DNA from 3 places in the Bradyrhizobium symbiodeficiens genome. Region 1 is predicted to be linked to each of the others. Evidence: predicted binding sites of a transcription regulator. Region 1 holds the regulator's gene; each other region holds the start of a gene.
What was found. Region 1 encodes LexA, which represses DNA repair genes until DNA is damaged. Its sites were predicted from a motif close to TGTTCNNNNTGTGTTCNG; they were not measured.
Positions count from the first base shown of each region.

Region 2: CIT39_RS09720 (DUF3072 domain-containing protein) is a predicted target of LexA. The motif match lies at 5,648-5,665, and genes of this name have one in related genera.
Region 3: CIT39_RS00850 (YifB family Mg chelatase-like AAA ATPase) is a predicted target of LexA. The motif match lies at 4,165-4,182, and genes of this name have one in related genera.

Region 1 covers NZ_CP029427.2:4,052,720-4,060,285, reverse strand. Annotated here, with positions in the region: gene CIT39_RS18845 (glutamine--tRNA ligase/YqeY domain fusion protein) at 1-1,015, shown strand, start outside; gene CIT39_RS18840 (nuclear transport factor 2 family protein) at 1,020-1,406, shown strand; gene CIT39_RS18835 (DUF2171 domain-containing protein) at 1,488-1,721, shown strand; gene CIT39_RS18830 (ComEC/Rec2 family competence protein) at 1,818-4,097, shown strand; gene CIT39_RS18825 (hypothetical protein) at 4,106-4,534, opposite strand; gene lexA (transcriptional repressor LexA) at 4,975-5,676, opposite strand; gene CIT39_RS18815 (molybdopterin molybdotransferase MoeA) at 5,854-7,065, opposite strand; gene CIT39_RS18810 (hypothetical protein) at 7,288-7,491, opposite strand.
Region 2 covers NZ_CP029427.2:2,129,191-2,136,756, reverse strand. Annotated here, with positions in the region: gene CIT39_RS09760 (HAMP domain-containing protein) at 1-1,769, shown strand, start outside; partial or broken gene CIT39_RS09755 (HWE histidine kinase domain-containing protein) at 1,784-3,270, shown strand; gene CIT39_RS09750 (hypothetical protein) at 3,368-3,589, opposite strand; gene CIT39_RS09745 (hypothetical protein) at 3,745-4,002, shown strand; gene CIT39_RS09740 (hypothetical protein) at 4,097-4,345, shown strand; partial or broken gene CIT39_RS09735 (type 1 glutamine amidotransferase domain-containing protein) at 4,419-4,978, opposite strand; gene CIT39_RS09730 (hypothetical protein) at 5,154-5,345, opposite strand; gene CIT39_RS09725 (hypothetical protein) at 5,365-5,586, opposite strand; gene CIT39_RS09720 (DUF3072 domain-containing protein) at 5,703-5,897, shown strand; gene CIT39_RS09715 (DUF6496 domain-containing protein) at 5,985-6,287, shown strand; gene CIT39_RS09710 (hypothetical protein) at 6,300-6,662, opposite strand; gene CIT39_RS09705 (Do family serine endopeptidase) at 6,939-7,566, opposite strand, start outside.
Region 3 covers NZ_CP029427.2:178,065-185,630, forward strand. Annotated here, with positions in the region: gene CIT39_RS00825 (type II and III secretion system protein family protein) at 1-816, shown strand, start outside; gene CIT39_RS00830 (CpaD family pilus assembly protein) at 870-1,604, shown strand; gene CIT39_RS00835 (CpaE/TadZ family protein) at 1,601-2,890, shown strand; gene CIT39_RS00840 (tetratricopeptide repeat protein) at 2,912-3,688, opposite strand; gene CIT39_RS00845 (PilZ domain-containing protein) at 3,768-4,013, opposite strand; gene CIT39_RS00850 (YifB family Mg chelatase-like AAA ATPase) at 4,241-5,779, shown strand; gene CIT39_RS00855 (hypothetical protein) at 5,880-6,353, shown strand; gene CIT39_RS00860 (ATP-binding protein) at 6,499-7,566, shown strand, end outside.

The DNA.
Region 1 (7,566 bases):
GGATGCGATCGAGGGCATCACGCATTCGATCTGCACGCTGGAGTTCGAGGACCACCGGCCGCTCTACGATTGGTTCATCGAGAAGCTGCCGGTGCCGTCGAAGCCGCATCAGTATGAGTTCGCGCGGTTGAACCTGACCTATACGCTGCTGTCCAAGCGCGTCCTGACCCAGCTCGTGCGTGACGGCCATGTCGCCGGCTGGGACGATCCGCGGATGCCGACCATGGCGGGGATGCGCCGCCGCGGCGTGCCGCCGGCAGCCTTGCGTGAATTCGTCAAGCGCATCGGTGTTGCCAAGGCCAACAGCGTGGTCGACGTCGGCATGCTCGAGTTCTGCATCCGCGAGGAGCTGAACCGCACGTCGCAGCGGCGCATGGGCGTGCTCCGGCCGCTCAAGGTGGTGATCGAGAACTATCCGGAAGGGCAGACCGAGGAGCTCGAGGCGATCAACCATCCGGACGATCCCTCGGCCGGCACGCGGAAAATCACGTTCGGCCGCGAGCTCTATATCGAGCAGGACGACTTCATGGAGAACCCGCCGAAGAAGTTCTTCCGCCTGTCGCCGGGCAACGAGGTGCGGCTGCGCTACGCCTATTTCGTCAAGTGCACCGGCGTGATCAAGAACGACAAGGGCGAGGTGGTGGAGCTGCGCTGCACCTACGATCCCGCGACCAAGGGCGGCAACGCGCCCGACGGGCGCAAGGTGAAGGCGACCATGCACTGGCTGCCGGCGGCGAATTCGGTGCCCGCGGAGATCCGCATCTACAATCAGCTGTTCGCCAATCCGAGCCCGGACGCATCGAACTTCGCGGCCGATCTCAATCCGAACTCACTGGAGATCCTGTCCGACGCACGGATCGAGGCGTCGGTCGCGGAGAGCAATTCGGCCGAGCCGATGCAGTTCGAGCGCCAGGGTTATTTCGTGCGCGACAAGGACTCGACGCCGGGCAAGCCGGTGTTCTCGCGCACCATCGGCCTGCGCGACACTTTCGCGAAAGAAGTCGCAAAGGGCTGACCACATGAGCAATGAAGCCGACGCCGTCGTTTCCACCATCATCGCGAAATGGTGCGCCGGCTTCGCGACGCTCGACGCGGCCGCGCTCTCGTCGCTGTATTCGAGTAACGCGTTCTTCTTCGGCTCCAACCCGAAGCTCTATCGGGGCAGGGATGGCGTCGCGGATTATTTCAACGGCCTGCCGCGCTGGCGCAAGCCGTGTGCCGTGTTCTCCGATGTGAACGCCGCGCAAGCCGGCCCTGATCTGATCAACATGGCCGCGACCATCTCGTTCGATCTCGCCGGCGAGCGGGACGATCTCGTCGTCAAGATGAGCTGGGTCATCGTCCGCGAGGACGGCGACTGGAAGATCGTCAATCACCACGCTTCGGCGAAGGCGCCGCTGATCTGACGGGCGCACGGCATCGTCATTCGCCGTGAGAGAACGAACAGGCTTCCTGCGCGTTGTGTGGGTCCAGAAGAGGAACCCACCATGCAGAACATCGCAGAGCATATGGAAGTGATCGGCGCCGACGGCGTCCATGTCGGTACCGTCGACAAGGTCGAAGGCAATCGCATCAAGCTGACCAAGAAGGACAGCGGCGAGGGCAGCCACAAGGGCCACCATCACTTCATCGACAAGGGCCTCGTTGCCGGCGTCGAAGGGAACAAGGTGCGGCTGTCCGCCAAGGCGGACGTGGCCGTGACCATGGAAGAGGAAAAGTAGGGCGCGGCCTCTCTCGTTCCCGGTCTGTACCGCTATTCGCGCCGCCGCACGTTCCGGTAGCCTCGGTGCCAGTCGCGTCGCGTAAGGTGCAGGGATATGGCGGAGCCGGGCCGGCCAGTACGGTCCCAGGGAGTTGCCGGGACGTGGCCGGTCGGCCGTGCTGCACCGGCTGGCGGCTTCGCGCCGGCAGGCTTTGGCGCCTGGCCGGCAATCGTCGAGACGCTACGTGAATGGGCCCGCGCCGAGGCCGGCGCGGGGCGACTCTTGCCATGGGTGCCTGTCGCCTTCGGCGGCGGCATCGCGCTCTATTTTGCCGCCGATCATGAGCCGGTGCTGTGGGTTGTTGCCGCGACGGCGATCGCCTTCCTGTTGGGCGCGATGCTGTTGCGGCGGAGCCGGCTGTTTGCGCCTGCGATCATGATCGCGGCGGTGGCGGCCGGCTTTGCCGTGGCAACCTGGAAGACGGCGCGCATCAGTCACCCCGTGCTGGCCAAGCCGCTCTATTCGGTGTCGCTGTCGGGTTTCGTCGAGGCCCGCGACATCCGCGAGCGCACCGATCGTTTCGTGCTGCGCGTCACCGCGATGGAGGCCCAGCGCAGCGACGTCAAGCTGGAGCGCGTCCGCCTGTCGGTGCGCAAGGGCACTGCGCCCGAGGTCGGCAGCTTCGTGCAGCTCAAGGCGCGGCTGATGCCGCCGCTCTCACCGGTACGCCCCGGCAGCTACGATTTTTCGCGCGATATGTTCTTTCAGGGCATCGGTGCCTCCGGCTTCGTGATGGGCGCGATCACCGCTTCCGTCCCGCCTGATGCCGGCGGCTTGCGGCTGCGTTATGCCGCCTTCATGCAGGGCCTGCGCGATGCGATCGACGCCCGCATCCGCGCCACGCTCGAGGGCGACAACCGCGCGATCGCGACAGCGCTGCTGACCGGGCGGCGCGATGCGATTTCCACGCCCGTCAACGACGCGATGTTCATCTCGGGGCTCGGGCACGTGCTCTCGATCTCCGGCTATCACATGGCGGTGGTCGCAGGCGTCGTCTTCTTCGCGGTGCGCGCTCTGCTGGCCTTGATCCCGGGGCTGGCGGCCGGCTTCGCCATCAAGAAATGGTCGGCCGCGGCGGCGCTGGTCGCAGCTGCATTCTATCTGCTGCTGTCTGGCGCGGAGGTCGCGACGCGAAGATCGTTCTTCATGACGGCGGTGGTGCTGATCGCGGTGATGGTCGATCGCCGCGCCATCACCTTCCGCACGCTCGCCGTGGCGGCGCTGATCGTGCTCGCGGTCGCGCCGGAGGCGCTGGTGCATCCGAGCTTTCAGATGTCGTTCGCCGCGACGCTTGGTCTCGTCGCGCTGGTGCAGATCGGCATGCCGAACCTGTTTGCCTCGCCAGACCATTCGGCGACCGCGCGCGTCGCGATGTGGGGCGGCCGCGAGATCGCGATGCTGTTCCTGGCTTCGCTGATCGCGGGGCTTGCGACCACGCCCTACGCTGCCTTTCACTTCCACCGCGTCACGCCCTACGGTGTGCTCGCCAATCTCGGCGCAATGCCGGTGGTCTCGGCGCTGGTGATGCCGGCCGGCCTGCTGGGCCTGCTCGCGGCGCCGTTCGGGCTCGACGGCGTGTTCTGGTGGCTGATGGGGATCGGCATCGACTGGATGGTCGTGGTCTCGCGCTGGGTGACGGCATTGCCGGGCGCCGTCGGCCGCATCCCCGCGTTCGGTATCGCGCCGCTGATTGCAGCGAGCCTGGGGATCATCGTGATGGGCCTGTTGCGCACGCCCTTGCGCTGGTGCGGTGCCGTGGTGCTGCTGGCTGCCATCGGCTGGGGACTGTCGGTGCGGCAGCCCGATATCCTGATCGCAGGGGACGGCGCGAGCGTCGCGGTGAGGGGCGGGGACGGGCGCTTGCATCTGATCAGGACGGGCAAGGACAATTTCCTGCTGAGGGAATGGCTGTCTGCTGACGCCGATCCGCGCGATGCCGGCAGTGGCGCGCTGGCGAGCGGCATATCGTGCGACGAGTCCGGCTGCGTCACGCCGCTCGCCGACGGTCGGCTGGTCGCGCTGGCCTCGCGCATCGATGCGCTGGCGGATGATTGCAGCCGGGCCGCACTGGTGGTGACGTCACGGCCCGCGCCGCCTGATTGTGCGGCGATGGTGGTGGATCGGCAGCGGCTTGGTCGCCAGGGCGCGCTGGCCTTGACGCAGCGTGGCGACGGCTTTTCGGTTCAGGCGGTGAGGGCGAGGGGCACGAACCGTCCCTGGTCGCCGGCGGCTGCCGGCGAGGGAGATTTCGAAGGAGCGCTCATGCCAAGGGCAGCGACTCCGCGCAGCAAGGATGCGACCCCCGCGGAGGCCGATCTTCAGGCGGAGGACTAAAGTCCCTGTCAGCCGATCGGCAGTCGCGTGACCGTCGGGCGGCTGTCGGCGATGATCTCACGGTTGCGCTCGCTGACCGGCTGGGTCACCGGCAGCTGCAGCACGGTTGCGCGCTGGCCTTCGACGAGCTGCGTCACCAGCACGGATTTGCCGTCCGGGAATTCGATCGCGTCATGGTGGCGATCGGGAATGTGCGGATCGATCTTGCCGAACTTGCCGACGCGGGAGTTGACGGTGCGCGTCCAGATCCAACGGTTATCGTAACGGACGTTGTCGGCGAAGGCGAGCTCCGTTCCCGGCAGCAGGCAGACCGCGACGGAGAGATCGGCTTCGGAGGCGAAGCCGCGTGTCGAGGTGCCGCGGAACGTTGTCGTGACGATCGTCTCGCCGACTTCTGCGGGGCGCGTCGCGACGGCATGCAGGCTGTAGTCACACATCGGGTGCTCCTCAATGCAGAGATAGCGACCCGCACCTCTTTTGGAGGCGCAGGCCCCTACCAGAGTGGAAGCACGTGACGGTCTGCCTGGTTGTAGGCAAATCTGCGGCTCGGATCGGCGAGCCGAGATCACATTATCTTTCCCGAATTCAATAGGAACAAAGTTGGCGCCCATGCATTCGGCAGGCGCGTGTCGGCGGCCCGCAGGCGAAGCGTATGCGTTCAAACAGATTGATCGCGTCGTGGGGGAAAGGGGGCAATGCTTCTTCGCGCGCCCGGCCGATGATGCCGCTGCGGAAGAATAGGGCCGGATAGTCTGTGCAATACCAGAAAGACTATCCAGCCGGAGCGGACCATCATCCGCTCCAATCTCTGATCGGCGATGCCGATCGAAGCCGCACGCACGAGGCGCAAAGACTTCTTGATCGAGGGCTTCTGGACTCAGTACTTGCGGTACAGCCCGATCAGCTTGCCCTGAATCTTCACGCGGTTCGGCGGCAGGATGCGCACCTCATACGCGGCATTGGCGGGCTCCAGGGCAATCGAGGCGCCGCGGCGGCGGAAGCGCTTGAGCGTGGCTTCCTCGTCGTCGATCAGCGCCACGACGATGTCGCCGGTATCGGCGCTCTCGTTGCGCTGGATCAGCGCCATGTCGCCGTCGAGGATGCCGGCCTCGACCATGGAATCGCCGCGCACTTCGAGTGCGTAATGCTCGCCGGAGCCGAGCATGTCGGGCGGTACGCTGATGGTGTGGCTGCGGGTCTGCAGCGCCTCGATCGGGGTGCCGGCCGCGATGCGGCCCATCACGGGCACCGCAACGGGCCGCTCGCCCTCGTCTGCGGACGGGCTGGAGCTCGCGCGTACCTTGCCGAGATTGCCCTCGATGACGCTTGGCGTGAAGCCGCGTCGGGTGCCGGCGGCAGCCTGGAGCTCCGGCAGCTTGATCACTTCGATCGCCCGGGCGCGGTTGGGCAGGCGGCGGATGAAGCCGCGCTCCTCGAGCGCGGTGATCAGGCGGTGGATGCCTGACTTCGAGCGCAGGTCGAGCGCATCCTTCATCTCGTCGAAGGACGGCGGCACGCCGCTTTCCTTCAGACGTTCGCTGATGAACCGCAGAAGCTCGTATTGTTTGCGCGTTAGCATCTCGACCAAAGTCCCCCGGTTGATGTCGTTCGATTCCGAGACGGATGAGTTCAGCTATAAGCCGCTACATCCTCGAAACAAATCATGAACGGACACTATATGTTCGATACATGTTCCGCAACTGCTTAATTTAGCGTGAACAGAACGAAGCGCGCGGAATGCGTGTGGCCGCGCAGGTCAGACGGGGAGCCGCAGCACCTCGCAGGGGCTGCCGGCCTCGGCCTTCGGCGCAAACGGTGCGCGCACGAGAAGTACCTGTGCCGCAGCAAGATTCGCAAGCAGAGAGGAATCCTGATGGCTGACGGGAAGAGCGACGAGCGTGCCGTCGTTGCGCAGCTCCAGGCGCGCGCGCAGATAGTCCTCGCGCTGGTCGTTGGCACCGAGATCGCGGCCCAGCACGGCGCGCTCGCGATGATGATGAATCACCGAACGGCCCGACAGCGCGCGAATCAGCGGTACCATGAACAGGAAGGCGCACACGTAGGACGACACGGGATTGCCGGGCAGGCCGATCACGCCCATCGTCCCCAGCCGTCCGTGCATCATCGGCTTGCCGGGCCGCATCGCGATCTTCCAGAACGCCATCGCGATGCCTTCGTCCGTGAGCGCCTGCTGGACCAGATCGTGGTCGCCCACCGATGCGCCCCCGGTCGTGATCAGGATGTCGGCGCCGCTTTCGCGCGCGCGGCGGATGCCGGCGGTGGTGGCGGCTAGCGTGTCGGCGGCGATGCCGAGGTCGATTGTCTCGGCCCCTTCCTGTCTGGCGAGCGCATGCAGGGCGAAGCCGTTGGAATAGACGATCTGGCCGTGCCCGGGTGTGGCGCCCGGCATCACCAGTTCGTCACCGGTGGCGAGGATCGCGACCTTCGGGCGGCGGCAGACGGCAAGCTGCGGATGGTTCATTGCCGCTGCGAGCGCGAGGTCGCGCTCTGTCAGTCGGGTCCCTTTGCGCAAGAGGACATCACCCTCTCGGAAATCGACGCCGGCGGGGCGGATGTGCCGACCCACGCTCGCAGCTTCCTTGATCGTGACGCTCTTGCCGTCCGCAATGGTGTCCTCCTGAATCACGACCGCGTCTGCGCCGTCGGGAACGACACCGCCAGTGAAGATCCGCACGGCTTCGCCGGCGCCGACCCGTCCTGTGAACGGACGGCCGGCTGCGACCTCACCGATGACAGTCAACCTGGAATCGATCGCTGCCGCGTCGGCCGCGCGCACGGCGTAGCCGTCCATCGCCGACATGGCTTGCGGCGGCTGCGTGCGCCGCGCGGCGACGTCACGCGCGAGCACCCGGTGGTGGGCTTCGTCGAGCGAAACCATCTGTTCAGGCAGCGGCTCAACGTCCGCCAGCACCGCGGCAAGGGCGTCGGAAACCGGCATCAAGGCCACGGCGAAACTCCTGCTCGGCACGTTCGGACGAAATGTTCCGACAGTGTTCTAACCGAGCGCGGAGGCGGAGGCAAAATTGCGGAGCAGGACGCCCATCCTGTAGCTTGCAGCCCATATCGAAGGAAGGCTCGGGCTTGGCGTCGCATCATCCAGACGATGAGACCGATCGGCAGAATGGGGCCATCCCGAGGACGAGAATGACGGCCGCCACGGCTTGCTCGCTCAACGCCTGCTCGGCGCATCCGGGCTGACAAATGCGACGTCGGGAGCCTTTGGGCCTTGATCCTTGTCCGGCAGCGGATCGGCCTGGGATTTCAGGTCGGCGGCCTTGCTGATCAGCTTGGCGGAAAGGTCCGAATCCGAGGTCGTTCTGGCGAATTCGAGCAGCAGAGAGGCCTGCTTGGTGAGATAGGTTTTGCCCAGCACGTCGATAAGTCCGATGTAGAAGTCCCAACGGAGTGATGAGTCCGAAGGGAGGTATTCCGTTCCCGGAACTCTGTA
Region 2 (7,566 bases), 1.9 Mb from region 1:
GGCCGTTCCGGCACGAGGCGGACAACCGCAATCTATCGTTCAAGATCGACATCGATCCGAACCTGCCGCGCAGCCTCGTCACCGATTCCAAGCGGCTGCAGCAGGTTCTGAAGAACCTGCTCTCCAACGCCTTCAAGTTCACCGCCGAAGGCGAGGTACGCCTGAAGGTCACCGGCGCGGTCGGCGGCTGGGGAACGGATCACCCGGTGCTGAACTCAGCCCCGGCCGTGATCGCGTTCGAAGTGTCCGACACCGGCATCGGCATTCCCCTGGAGAAGCAGAAGCTGATCTTCGAAGCGTTCCAGCAGGCCGACGCCGGCACCAGCCGGAAATACGGCGGCACCGGCCTTGGACTTGCGATCAGCCGCGAACTCGCGAGCCTGCTGGGCGGCGAGATCCATCTGCGCAGCTTGCCGGGCAAGGGCTCGTCGTTCACGCTGTATCTGCCGCTCAAATATTCCGGCCCGACGCTCGCACCGCGTGCGGCGCCGACGCCGCAGCCACACAACCAGCCGCCGGCGCTGCAGCCGGCCGCGCCGGAGCAGCAGCGCGTCATCGAGCAGCTTCCCGACGACCGGCTCAACCTCGAGCCCGGCGACAGCATTCTGCTGATCGTCGAGGACGACCCGCATTACGCGCGCGTGCTGGTCGACCTCGCGCGCGACAAGGGATTCAAGGTTCTGGTCGCTGCCCGCGGTGCCGAGGCGCTGGAGCTTGCCAAGCAGTACCAGCCGCGTGCGGTCTCGCTCGACGTGTTCCTGCCCGACATGCTCGGCTGGACGGTGCTGAGCCAGCTCAAGCACAATCCGCTGACCCGCCATATCCCTGTGCAGGTCATCACGCTCGACGAAGACCGCCAGCATGCGCTGGCGCGTGGCGCGTTCTCCTTCGTCAACAAGCCGACGACGACCGAGGGCGTCTCGGCCGCGCTGACGCAGATCAAGGAATATGCGCGCCCCAGGCGCAAGCGGCTCCTGATCGTCGAGGACAACGAGGCCGAGCAGCTCTCGATCCGCGAATTGCTGCATCACGACGACATCGAGATCGTGACCACCGACACCGGCGCCAGCGCGCTCTCGACATTGCGCGAGGAGCCCTGCGATTGCGTGGTGCTCGACCTCAGGCTGCCCGACATGAGCGGCTTCGAGGTGCTGGACCAGATCCGCAACGACGAGGCGCTGTCGAACATCCCGGTCGTCGTCTTCACCGGCCGCGAGCTGTCGGCGGAGGAGGACGCGGAACTTCACACCATGGCGCGCAGCATCGTGGTCAAAGGCGTGGAATCGCCGGAACGCCTGCTCGACGAGACCGCGCTGTTCCTGCACCGCGTGATCACGGAACTTCCAGTCGAGAAGCAGCGCATGCTGGAGAAGCTGAACAGTTCCGACGAGGACCTGATCGGCAAGACCGCCCTGCTCGTCGACGACGATGCCCGCAATATCTTCGCGCTGTCGAGCGTGCTGGAGCGGCGTGGCATGAAGGTGCTGACGGCCACGACCGGCCGTGAAGCCGTCACCCTGGTCGAATCCAATCCGGAGATCGCCATCGTGCTGATGGACATCATGATGCCGCAGATGGATGGCTACCAGACTATCGGTGTCATTCGCGAAAACCCGGCCTTCGCCCGCCTTCCGATCATCGCGCTGACCGCCAAGGCGATGAAGGGCGACCGCGAAAAGTGCCTGGAGGCCGGCGCGTCCGACTACCTCGCCAAACCCGTCAACACCGATCAATTGCTGCTTGCGATCCGCATGTGGCTGCACCGTTGAGTTTGGATCCACGAATGGACCACGAAAAGGTCAACATCCTCCTCGTCGACGACCAGCCCGCAAAGCTGCTCGCCTATGAGGTGATATTGAAGGAACTCGGCGAAAACCTCGTGATCGCCTCGTCCGGACGCGAGGCGCTGGAGGTGCTGCTCAAGACCGAGATCGCGGTGATCCTGGTCGACGTCTGCATGCCCGAACTCGACGGCTTCGAGCTCGCCGCGATGATCCGCGAGCATCCGCGCTTCCAGAAGACGGCGATGATCTTCATCTCCGCCATCCAGGTCAGCGACATCGACCGCTTGCGCGGCTACGAGATGGGCGCGGTCGACTACGTGCCGGTCCCGGTCGTGCCGGAGGTGCTGCGCGCCAAGATCAAGGTGTTTGCCGAGCTCTACCGCAAGACCCGCGAGCTGGAACGGCTGAACCGGGAGCTCGAGGATCGCGTCCGCGCACGCACCGCGGAACTGGAGAACTCCACCGCGAGGCTGCGCGAAAGCGAGCAGCGGCGCAGCATGGCGATCGCCGCCGGCAAGATGGGCTCCTGGGATTGGGACTGGATCAGCGGCGACTGGATGTGGGACGAGGGGCAATATCGCATCTTTGGCGTCAGCCCCGAAAGCTTCGCGGTCAACCCGGCCAACGTTCAGGCGCTGCTGCATCCCGACGACGTCGATCAGTTGCGCAAGGCGGTTGCCGAGTTCAACAAGGGCACGCGGGCCTATGAGACCGAGTTCCGCATCCTGCGGCCCGATGGAGAGGTGCGATGGTGCGTGGGCACGGCGGCAGCAACGGTGGACGACAGCAGTCGCGTCGTGCGCGTGAGCGGAGTCACCGTGGACATCACCGAACGCAAGCGTGCCGAGGAACGGCAGAATCTGCTGGCCCGGGAAGTCGATCATCGCGCAAAGAACGCGCTGGCGCTGGCGCAGTCGATCGTGCGCCTCACCCGCGCCGACGAGGTCAAGGCCTATGTCAACGCCGTGGAGGGACGCATCAATGCGCTGGCGCGCGTGCACACCATCCTGTCGCTGTCGAGCTGGCAGGGCGCCGAGCTCTCCAGGCTGATCGACGAGGAGCTTGCGCCCTATTCGCTCGGCGGCCAGATCGTGTTGGCGGGTCCGGAGGTCCAGTTGATGCCGACGACGGCCCAGACCTTGGCGCTCGCGCTGCACGAGCTCTTCACCAACTCGGCCAAGTACGGCGCCCTCTCGACCAGGTCGGGTCGGCTCGCGATCGGCTGGCGAGTCGAGGACCAATTGCTGACGCTGAACTGGGAAGAAACCGGCGGTCCACTCGTCATGCCCCGAAGTCTCGCGGCTTCGGCACGCGGAGCCTGCTTGCGAGCGTCGAGTCCCAGCTGGGTGGACAGGCGCAATTCGATTGGCGAGCCGAGGGATTGTTGTGCCGTCTGGAGGTGCCGCTGACACGCAAGACGGCGGCGACCGCACCCGGAAAATTCGACGTCGCAAGCGCGTCCGAATTGCAACGCGCCTCGGGCTGAAGCGCGATGCGGTCAGGATGAAGCGTCATCGCGCTTCAGGTTGGCGTTTGAGCATGACCTTTTCGGAGAACCGCTGCGCACTTTTCCGGATCATGCCTTAGCCCGACGCCACCATCCTCGTTCGCCGCTGTGGCCGCGCTTCCTCGGCGAGGCGTCCTTCGAGCCAGGCTTCCGTCTGAGCGAGATCGCGCAGCGCCCTCGCGTAGCGGCGGGCCGCACTTCGCTCCGCGCCGCGCGGCAGTTTGCGGGCCTTTCGCAGCATGTCCGCAGCCGCGTTGCGATAGGCCAGCGAGCGGTAAAGAAAGACGACCTTACCCATATCGAATGTTCCCGTTTCGAATGTTCCCGTTTTGCTGGCTCATCCTCGTCAATCCGGCATGAACGTCGGATGAAGCCGGTGACGACAATTCCTTCATCCGTTTGGAACCGGTGAATATCGCCCGCGTTTGCATGCCAATTCGGGATGCAGTTCCCATGCGCGCAAAAAAATCTTCGGACTTGATCTCACCCGCCGGCCTCATCAAGCTGATGACGCATGCGCTGATGGGCGCAGCCCTCGGCCTCACCTTCAGCCTCACGCTGATCCTGTCCAATCCCGCCGTTGCCAGCCTGCTCGATCACGGCGGAAGCCAGGCCGCGTTCGTCTTCGCTCTCACATTGGTGACGACGTTCGCGATCGGCGCCACACTCACCGGTGCTGTGTTCATCCTCATGGAGGACAAGCAATCTTGAAGCGTCCGTGACGTGCGGGAGATGCGTTTGCCGGAACTCCTTCGGTAAATAATGGTTGGCTGCCTGCGTCAATTTAACTCAGGGAGTTCCCCGCATGACAACCACGAAGCTCGTTCTCACCGCAATATTGGCCACCGGCCTCGCCGCCACGCCGCTCGCCGCACAGGCCAAGTCGCACAAGGCGAAACACGGATCATCGATGTCCTCATCGCAGACCACCGGCGCCAACACCAAGTCCTCCAAGGCGGCGGATCCCTCCGGCCAGGGCGGTTCCGGTCCCGGCTCGGACCAGGGCGGCACCATGACGAACCAGAACGGTAAGGGCATGAGCAATACCAAGTAGGCCCAGACCGACCAGCTCAAACAAAAGCCCCGCGGCGACGCGGGCTTTTTCGTTGCAGGCGAGCTGCTGCCACTCAGGCAGCGTTGCGCTGCACGTGACGGCCCTCCTTCACTTCTTCGATGATCTTGGCGCTGAACGCTTCCAGGTCGCCGGGATTGCGCGAGGTGATGAGGCCCTGGTCGACGACCACGGCCGAGTCTTCCCATGCCGCGCCGGCATTGATGACATCGGTCTTGATGGACTTGTAGGACGTCATCTTGCGGCCCTTGGCGATGCCCGTCTCGATCAGGAGCCACGGCGCATGACAGACGGCGGCAACGATCTTCTTCGCGTTGAAGACGTCCTTGATGAAGGACAATGCCTTCGGCTCGAGGCGAAGCAGGTCGGGGTTGATCTGTCCACCCGGCAATACCAGGGCGTCGTAGTCGCTGCTGGAAACCTGGTCCAGCGTCTTGTCGACCGTCACCGGCCGCCCCAATCCTTCTTGTCCCAGCCCTTGATCTCGCCGGCTGCAAGCGAGATCACGTGAACCGTAGCACCAGCCTGCTTCAGACGGTCGCGCGGCACCTCCAGTTCCGACTGCTCGAAACCATTCGTCGCGAGAATGGCAATGGTCTTGCCTTTGATATCCATGGAACGCTCCATTGCTGTGTCAGGAGCCCGGTCAATCGGCCGTCCCAGCTTCCGTTCCGTGCGCTGGCGCAGCTCACGGGGATGTGCGGCTGGCCTCGATGGCTGCTGAAACGTAAGCGGCAGAGGCAGATCCAGTGCAGTGCGTCGCTTGCGCGCACGCTAGCTGCGTCGGATGTCACGGGTCTTGAAGGCCGCCCGCAGAGTTCGTCTTCACGAGATGCTCGAGCTGCGCCCGCTTGCGTCCGAGCAGAAGTTGGGCTGCAGCATCATCGAGACCGGCACGCTGCAATTGCCGGATGGCAGAGCCCAGTTCGAGAATCTCGGCGCGCAACCTCAAGATCCGGTAAGTGTCCGGGTCTTCCTCCACGGCGCCCTCCCCAAAGGTCTTAGCGCCGGGTGCGCGCGCGCTCGGGATTGACCGCTGTCTTTACAAGACGAAGGCGCACCCGGTCGCGGACGTCAGGCAGGACACCGCCGCCGCCGGCAGCCTTCCATTCGCCGATCAGCAAGTCGACCTTCCGGCGCAGATCCATCTGCGCCAGGGCCTGCCGGGCGCAATCGCGATCGCCGTTGATGAGCTCGCGCACCGACGCCTCGACGCCGGCCATTTCAAGCCTCAAGGCGCTGATTTTACGTCGAATTTCATTAATTCTGTTGTCCATGGCTTGTTAGAACAAAATAAGAACGTATAGTCAAGGCACGATTTTCAGGAGGGAGAAGCGACATGCAGGTTCAAGGTAGATACGACGCCCGGGTTTTCCTCACCGAGCAGATGACGCGGACGCAGGGGCTGAGGTTGAAACGGCTGAGCGAAGAGGCGTATCAGCCCGCACAATATGCGCGCGATCTGTCGTTCAGCGAGGCCGCCCGGCGCATTCAGGTGCTGGAAGCCGAGATCGATCTGGCGAATTCCTTCTAGTCTGCGTCGCGCATCTGCAACGTTGGATGCGCGCTTTCGGAACCATGCTCCTGTCGATCGGTTCTCCCCGGCCAAGGGAGAACATGCATGGCACGCAAGGCAAAGAAACGCCGCTACTCACCCAGCTCCGGCAGCGATGTCGAGAGCGAGATGCGCCGCTACAAGAAGGGCACCGCGAAGAGCGGGCGCAAAGGCCGTGGCGGCCGCGTGAAGAGCCGCAAGCAGGCAATCGCAATCGGACTGTCGAAGGCACGCAAGAAGGGCAAGAAGGTCCCGAAGAAGGCTGCCAAGAAAACGGCGAAGAAAACGTCCAAGAAAAGGACGACCAAGAAGACGACAACAAAGAGAACAACCAAGAAGTCGTCGAAGCGCAAATCCAGCAAACGCTGACGGCGATCCGTCTCAGATCATGCTGCCTGGCATGAAGCAGCGGATCGAAACCCCGAACGCGGTCTTCACCGGCCACACCATGGTGCGGCCGGCCAGGTTCGGTTCGGTGATCACGGCCTCGTCCGGCACCTCGATCCACTCGCCGTCGAGACGCACGCGATAATGCCCGTTATGCGACTCCCAGTCGGGATCGGCGACGGCAAACCCGTCCGCATCCGAGCAGCATGGGCCGAGGTGGCTGCGCAAACCGTCGAACCATGGCTTCAGGGGTGAATCCGCGTAGCGGCCGTCGTCCCGCCCGAGAGCGTTTCCGCCCCAGAGCACGAATGGCGCCACGAGCAGCGCACTCCTTAGCGAGAGCTTCAATCGATCCATGTCGGCACCGATCACATGCGAACGAGCGGCCAGTTCCACAAAGCGGCGGCGGGTTCGAAGTTCCACGCTTGCAACCCATGCCGGCGGCGTCGTTGCCTCCAGAGACTTGCACGATTCGGAACTCTGATGAGCGAACACGGCTTTTTCGGACGAACCGGGTCATCATCGCTGCCGTTGACGAGAATGTTATCGATCGCATCCCAGCAAGCCTGAAGGCGAACGGAAAAGGCGGCCACGAGGGCCGCCTTTCTTGTTCGATGCCGATCGACATTCGCCTCAGGCGAGCGGTACCGCGACGAACCGGGTCGCCTGCGCGTTCCTGACCTGCAACAGCACGCTGCGCTTGCCGGACGATTTGGCCTGCGCCAGCTCGGAGCGGACATCGCCGACATTGGCGACGGCCTTGCCGCCGACATTGAGGATGACGTCGCCGGTCTGGATGCCACGCTGCGCCGCCGGACCTTGCGGATCGACCTCGGTGACGACAACGCCCTTCTGGCCGGCGCCCTGGACGTCACCGGCCGGAGCCAGAGCAAGACCGAGGCGCGGAGTGCCGGGGGCCGACTGTTCCTTGCCAACATCGGCCTTGGCTTGCCGTTCGTTCGGCAACTCGCCGAGCGCCAGCGTCACCGTTTTGCTGTCGCCCTTGTGGAAGACGTCGAGCTTCACCGAGCTGCCGGGCGCAAGGGTCGCGATCGTGCGGGCAAGGTCTCGCGAATCCTTGACCGCCGTGCCGTTGACGGCGGTGATGACGTCACCCGCCTCGATGCCGGCCTTCGCCGCCGGGCTGCCGTCCTGCGGGTTGTCGACGATGGCGCCGCGCGCGTCCTTCAGCCCGAGGCTGTCGGCGATCTCGGCGGTGACCGGCTGCACTTGCACACCAAGCCAGCCACGGGTCACCGCG
Region 3 (7,566 bases), 3.2 Mb from region 1:
GCGGTGGTGAATTTCAACAATTCCAACCCGTTCTCGGTCTCGGGCGGGCCGATCGTCGGGAGCAACGGGCTCGGTGTCTCCGGCGTCACCAAGGGCATCGCCACCGTCAGCGCCACCATGCGCGCGATGGAAAGCGCCGGCGTCATGCGCACGCTCGCCGAACCAAGCCTGACCGCGATCTCGGGCGAATCCGCCACCTTCATCGCCGGCGGCGAATTCCCAATTCCAGCAGGCTATTCCTGCGATCCCGTCACCCACGTCTGTACCACCCAGATCACCTACAAGAAGTTCGGCATCTCGCTGAACTTCACCCCGGTCGTGCTCAGCGAAGGCCGCATCAGCCTGCGCGTGATGACCGAGGTCTCGGAGTTGTCGAATACGAATTCGATCACCTTGACGCAGGCGGTGTCCTCGACCTCGAGCAACTCGATCACCATCCCCTCGATCCAGACCCGCCGCGCCGAGACGACACTGGAGATTCCCTCCGGCGGCTCGATGGCGATGGCCGGCCTGATCCAGCAGCAGACCAAGCAGGCGATCAACGGCCTTCCCGGCATCGACCAGGTGCCGATCATCGGCGCACTGTTCCGCAGCCAGGACTTCGTCAACAACGAGACCGAACTGATGGTGATCGTGACGCCCTACGTGGTGCGCGCGGTCGCCCAGAAGGAATTGGCGCGGCCCGACGACGGCTTCGCGCCGGCCTCGGATGCGCAGACCGCACTGCTCGGCCGCATGAACCGCCTCTATGGCGTCGCGCGCCGTGTCGACCCGATCGCCGGCACGCCGGGCGATTTCGGCTTCATCATCGACTGAGGCGAACGGACGGCTGGGGAACGGGCAGGATTCGGGCAAGAGGGGATGAGGCGATGACGACAACATCTGCCGATCGACGTCGCAAGCTGCAGATCGCGCTGGCACTGACGGGGCTCTCCGTCATGCTCGGCGCCTGCAACACCACCGGCGAGATCGTCACCCAGACGGTGCCGACCGACTATCGCCAGCGCCACCCGATCGCGGTGCAGGAAGGCAAGAAGTCGATCGTGATCTTCGTCGGCAAGGCGAGGGGTGGCCTGTCGCCCCCGCAGCATTCGGACGTCGCGGGCATCGCCCGGGACTGGGTGCGCGAGGGCACCGGCTCCGTCGTCGTCGACGTTCCCGTCGACAGCTCGAATTCGCGCGCGGCGGCCGCGACCTATCAGGAAATCCGTTCCGTGCTCGCATCCGGCGGCGTGCCGTCGCGTGCCATCGTCCAGCATCCCTACCGTCCCGAAGATCCTGGGCTGCTGCCCACCATCCGCCTGAGCTATTCGAAGATGGCCGCGGTGGCCGGCCCCTGCGGGCTGTGGCCGGAAGACCTCGGCCCCTCGATCCTCGATCCCGGCTACAACGAAAACCGCCCCTACTTCAATCTCGGCTGCGCCAGCCAGCGCAATCTCGCCGCGATGATCGACAATCCGGCCGACCTCGAGCAGCCGCGATCCGAGACGCCGGCCTATACCGCGCGGCGCGACATCGCCTTTGACCGCTATCGCAAGGGCACTGCGATCTCGACTCCCAATTCTGAATCCGACAAGGCCAAGCTCAGCGACACAGGCAAATGACCGTTATCCACGACGAAGAAGCGGACGATCCGCAGCACCCCGAGGAACACATTGCGCCGGTTCCCCGCATCTCGGTGCAGGCCTTTTGCGAGACCGAGAAGACGCTCGCCGCGGTGACCGCGGCGGGGCAGGACCGCCGGCTGGCCAAGGCGCACCTCACCGCCAAGGACGGCGGCCTTGCCGCGGCGATCGAAGTCTATGAAACGATGCCGACGCCGAACGTGATCGTGATCGAATCCGACGGCACCCGCGACATCCTCGAGGGACTCGACGACCTCGCCGGCGTCTGCGACCCCGGCACCCGCGTGGTCGTGATCGGCAATCCCAACGACACCGCGCCCTATCGCGAGCTGGTGCGCCGCGGCGTCAACGATTATGTGGTGGGACCGGTCGAAACCCTCGACGTCGTCCGCTCGATCTGCAGCCTGTTCTCGGCCTCCGAGGCCATCATCACCGGCCGCGTCATCGCGGTGGTCGGCGCCAAGGGCGGCGTCGGCGCTTCCACCGTCGCGCACAATCTGGCCTGGACCATCGCGCGTGACCTCGCGCTCGATTCCGTCGTGATCGACCTCGACCTCGCCTTCGGCACCGCGGGCCTCGACTACAACCAGGACCCGGTGCAGGGCATCGCCAACGCGGTGCTGTCGCAGGACCGGCCGGACACCGCGCTGATGGAGCGCCTGCTCTCCAAATGCACCGAGCGTCTCAGCCTGCTCGCGGCGCCCGCCACGCTCGACCGCGTCTATGATTTCGGCGCCGAAGCCTTCGACGCCGTGTTCGACACGCTGCGCATGACCACGCCCTGCATCGTGCTCGACGTCCCCCACCAATGGTCCGGCTGGACCCGGCGCGCGCTGGTGAACGCCGACGACATCCTCATCGTGGCCGAGCCGGATCTTGCCAATTTGCGCAACACCAAGAACATGCTGAGTGTGCTGAAGGCGGCGCGGCCGAACGACCGGCCGCCGCTGTACTGCATCAACCAGGTCGGTATGCACAAGCGCGCGGAGATCGACGTCAAATCGTTCGCCAAGACCATGGAAAGCCAACCGATCGCGGTGATCCCGTTCGATTCGAAACTGTTCTCGACCGCGGCCAATAACGGCCAGATGATCGCGGAGGTCTCCAAGAGCCACCGCACCACCGAGCTGTTCCAGAACATGGCGAACCGCCTCGCCGGCCGCGGCGAGGTCAAGAAGCCGAAGCGCTCGCTGCTCGGGCCGCTGCTGAAGAAGCTGAAGGGCAGGTCAAGCCGCAACTCCGCGCCGCATCGCAAGGCGTCATAAGGGTACACAGAAAGGGGCGGATTATTTGTCCGCCCGCTGCTGCTGCTTCTTCGCCAGCAACTGCCGCAGCGCCGCGACCTTGGCGGCTGCCTGGTCCGGCGGCAAATCTGCCTTGACGAGGATTTCGGCCTCGGCCTCACGGCCCTGCAATCCCAGCACCAGCGCGAGATTGGCGCGGATCCGCGCATCGTTCTGATTGCGCTGATAAGCGCGGCCGAGCACCTGCTCGGCCTTCGGCAGATTGTTTTCCAGCATATAGGACAGGCCGAGATTGGACAGCACGGTCGGCTCGTCCGGCACGATCTTCAACGCCGCGGCATAATATTGCTGCGCCTCCTCGTTACGGCCGAGCTGATCGAGCGCCGCACCCTGCGCCGACAGGATGCGCCAATCCGGATCCTCGGGCGTGTGCGCGCGGCTGAGGACGTCGAAGGCCTGCTGGAAACTGCCGCTGTCGGCGAGCGCGCGGCCGTAGCCGGCGAGCAGCGCCTTGTTGCTGGGATGGGCGAGCACCGCCTGCTCCATGACCGCAACCGCCTGCGCGCGCTGGCCGCTCTCGCGCAACGCCTTGCCGTAGGCGAGCGCAACGTTGGGATCACTGGGCTTGGCGCGATAGCGCTCGCGCAACGCGTCCAATTCGGGCCTGGCGTCGGCCTTGGCAGCCGTTTCCGATCTGACACCAAGCGCGCCGGTCACATCCTCGATGCCCGCGGTCTGGCAGCCGCCGAGGGCTAGGGCGAGAAAGGCGGGAAACAGCAATCTCGCCGGGGGAGAGGCGAGGGGCGAACGCTTGGACATACTCTGATCACTCGGCAACAGATCAGAGATGCTTACCGATTAACGCTAAAGTCCCGTTAAGGAAGCGGCCTGCGAGAGCTCAGTCGGTGAACTCGGCACCGAATTCGCAGCCGATGCGCCAGCGCAGGCGGCACTGGCGGGAATAGTCGGGGGCGAAGATGATGGTGAATTGCGGCGGCACTTCCAGGAATTCCGCTACCACTTTCACGCCGCCATCCGAAATATCGGTGATCGTGCAGTCCCGCGGCAGCGAGCCCGCGCCAAAATGGATCTTGGCGAGCCGGCTGCACATCCGACGTTCGCTTCTCCGGCGATTTGCAAGCATTTGAACTGTTCACCCGTTGACCACGGCCCATCCCGCAAGCGTAGGAGTAGCTGACAATTGTTGGGATGTGCTGAGTGGAGCCGGTTGCATTCGAGGCGTAGTGTCGGCGTGGCGTTTACGATTGGTTAGAGGATTGGTCGCCGCGCAGGATCGTTCCCGTATTGTTCTTGCGCAAGGTGGCCGGCTATGCTACCCCTAATTGTGAAAAGGGGCAGGCTGGTTTGAGCATGGTTCAGCGGGTTTCCACCGTCGCCTTTGAGGGGATCGAGGCCCGTGCGGTCGACGTGCAGGTGCAGGTCGCGCCCGGTTTGCCGGCGTTCGCGATCGTCGGCCTGCCGGACAAGGCGGTGTCGGAGGCGCGCGAGCGGGTGCGCTCGGCGCTGATCGCCTCGGGGCTGGCGCTGCCGGCGCGCCGGATCATCGTCAATCTGGCGCCGGCCGACCTCCCGAAGGAAGGCAGCCATTACGATCTACCGATCGCGCTCGGGCTGATGGCGGCGATCGGCGCGATCCCGCCGGATGCACTGACCGGCTTCACCGTGCTCGGCGAGCTCGGTCTCGACGGCTCGATCGCGCCCGTGGCCGGCGTTCTTCCCGCCGCGTTCGGCGCCAATATGCGCGAGGAAGGGCTGATCTGCCCAGCCTCGTGCGGTTCCGAAGCGGCGTGGGCGAGCCCGGACATCCAGATCATCGCGGCAAGCTCGCTGATCCAGATCGCCAACCACTTCAAGGGCACGCAGGTGCTGTCGCGGCCGTCGCCGAAGGTGCACGAGCCCGCCGCCTCCACACTCGATTTGCGCGACATCAAGGGTCAGGAAAGCGCCAAACGGGCGCTGGAGATCGCGGCCGCAGGCGGCCATCATCTGCTCATGATCGGCGCGCCCGGCGCCGGCAAATCGATGCTGGCGGCGCGGCTGCCCTCGATCCTGCCGCCGCTGTCGCCGGGCGAACTGCTGGAGGTCTCGATGATCGCCTCCGTGGCCGGCGAGATCAAGGACGGCGCGCTGACCGCGCGGCGGCCATTCCGCTCGCCGCATCATTCCGCGAGCATGGCCGCGCTCACCGGCGGCGGCATGCGCGCAAAACCCGGCGAGATCTCGCTGGCGCATCAGGGCGTGCTGTTCCTCGACGAATTGCCGGAGTTTGATCCGCGCGTGCTGGATTCGCTGCGGCAGCCTCTGGAGAACGGCGAGGTCGCGGTGTCGCGCGCCAATCATCGCGTCACTTACCCCGCGCGCTTCATGCTGGTCGCAGCGATGAATCCGTGCCGCTGCGGCAACGCCTTCGAGCCCGGCTATGCCTGCAAGCGCGGCCGCCTCGATCGCTGCACCGGCGACTACCAGGCGCGCATCTCCGGCCCGCTGATGGACCGGATCGATCTGCGCATCGAAGTTCCCGCCGTGACCGCCGCCGATCTGATCCTGCCGCCGCCGGCGGAAGGCTCCGCCGAAGTCGCCGCCCGTGTGGCGGCCGCGCGCGACATCCAGCTCGCGCGTTATGCCGATGCCGGCCTGCCCAAGGTTCGCACCAATGCCGAAGCCCCGGCCTCCGTGCTGGAAGAGATCGCAAAGCCGGACGCGCAAGGCCAGAAGCTGCTGCGCGAAGCCGCCGAAACCATGCGGCTGTCGGCGCGCGGCTATCACCGCGTGCTGCGGGTGGCGCGCACGCTCGCCGACCTCGATCGCGCCGACAAGATCGGCCGGTTGCATCTGGCCGAAGCGCTGTCCTACCGCGCACTCGCGGAGGATGTGCGGCAGCTGGCTTGATCATTCCACGCCATCAACCCGGCGGTAACGAGTTTCCTTTACGCTCTGCAAACCATAAGGCCCACTGAGTTCCCGTACCGGGCCCGGCGAGTAGAGCGTCATGTTGCGTTTCAAGATCCTGGCCTCGGTTGTTCCCTTGTTGGCGGCTGCGGTGTTCGCGCGCTCGGAGATCGGATCGGTCTCGCATCCCTGCATCGCCCTCGGCGAAACCTCGATCGAGCTCACCTCGCTGTTCTGGACCGCCGGCGTCCATGTCGCCTTCACCGAAGATCCCGCCCGGGCCACGGTGCGGGTTCAGATCACCGACGATGCCGACGCCGCGGACTTTGTCGTGGTCGACGACGGTCTCGGGTCCGAGCCGGAGTCCTGCCAGGCCAATCCCTCGACGCGCCTGGTCTCGATTGCCGCTCAGCCCGTCGATGGCGGCCAGGTGATCTATCTCTCCACTGAGGGTCCGGCGGATTACCGCATCTATGTGCGCTCGAAGTCGTTTTCGCAGCGCGAGGCCGCGGCGCTGATCGTCGGCGCCCATGGCGGCCATCGCCCGCTCCCGCTTCAGGCCGCTTCGCTCTGACGCGCGCCGGGATCTTGAGGCGTTAACACCTCGTCAACCCTGTTTGGAGGCGACGCCAAAGCCTCAAGCTGTTCGCAAGGTCGGCGCGACATCGTCGCAGCCGGCGGGTGGCAGGATTCCACAAAAAGAGTCGGGGTCGGTGGCGATGGGTCGGACGTTCCGGATCAAGGTGCGCATGCGCCGCTTCAGGCGACAGCATCCCCGTATCGCCTTCGCGATCCGCTCCTTCATGATTTTCTCGGCGACCTTCGGCGGCGCCTACGGTTTCGTGTCCGGCAGCCGGTCCGAGAACTCCGGTTACGATCCCTACACCTTTGCGATCGGCGCGAGCTTCCTGTTCGCGCTCGCTTGCCTCGGTCTTGCGACGCTGAGCATGCGCCTGCGCTTCGTGAACAAGCGGCTGCGTACGCTTGCCGCCCACAACGAGGCGCTGATCGATCGCAATTGGGAGCTGAAGGAAGCGGAAGAACGCGCCCGCAGCCTGTTCGAGCAGCAGGGCGACCTCATCGTGCTGCGCGCTACCGATGGCCGCATCACCTTTGCCAACGACGCCTATTGCACGCTGGCAGCACAGGCGCGCAGCGCGCTGGTCGGCACGCGTTTCGATTTCGACCTGCTGGAGCAGGGCGACAGCGCCCGCGAGAGCAGCGGCACACGCATCCACGACCAGAAGATCGCAACCCCGCTCGGCGCGCGCTGGATCGCCTGGCGCGAAAGCTATGTCCGCCTCGATGCCGGACAGCCCGCCGAATTGCAGAGCGTGGGGCGCGACGTCACCGACCGCACCGAGACCGAACGCGCCCTGTCCGACGCGCGCGACCAGGCCGACGCCGCCAACCGTGCCAAATCGCGCTTCCTCGCGATGGCCTCGCACGAAATCCGCACCCCCCTGAACGGCATCATCGGCATGGGCGGCCTCCTGCTCGACACCACGCTGACCCAGGAGCAGGCGACCTATGCCAAAGCGGTGAAAACCTCGGGCGAAGCCTTAATGGCGCTGATCGAGGAACTGCTCGATTATTCCAAGATCGAGGCCGGCAAGCTCGATCTCGAACAGCGTCCCTTCGCGCTCTCGACCCTGATCGAGGAGATCACCGAGCTGCTCGCGCCGCGCGCGCAGGCCAAGTCGCTCGAGATCGCCGCCTATGTCGACGAACGCCTGCCGCTCGAGGTGGTCGGCGATGCCGCGCGGCTGCGCCAGGTGCTGCTCAAC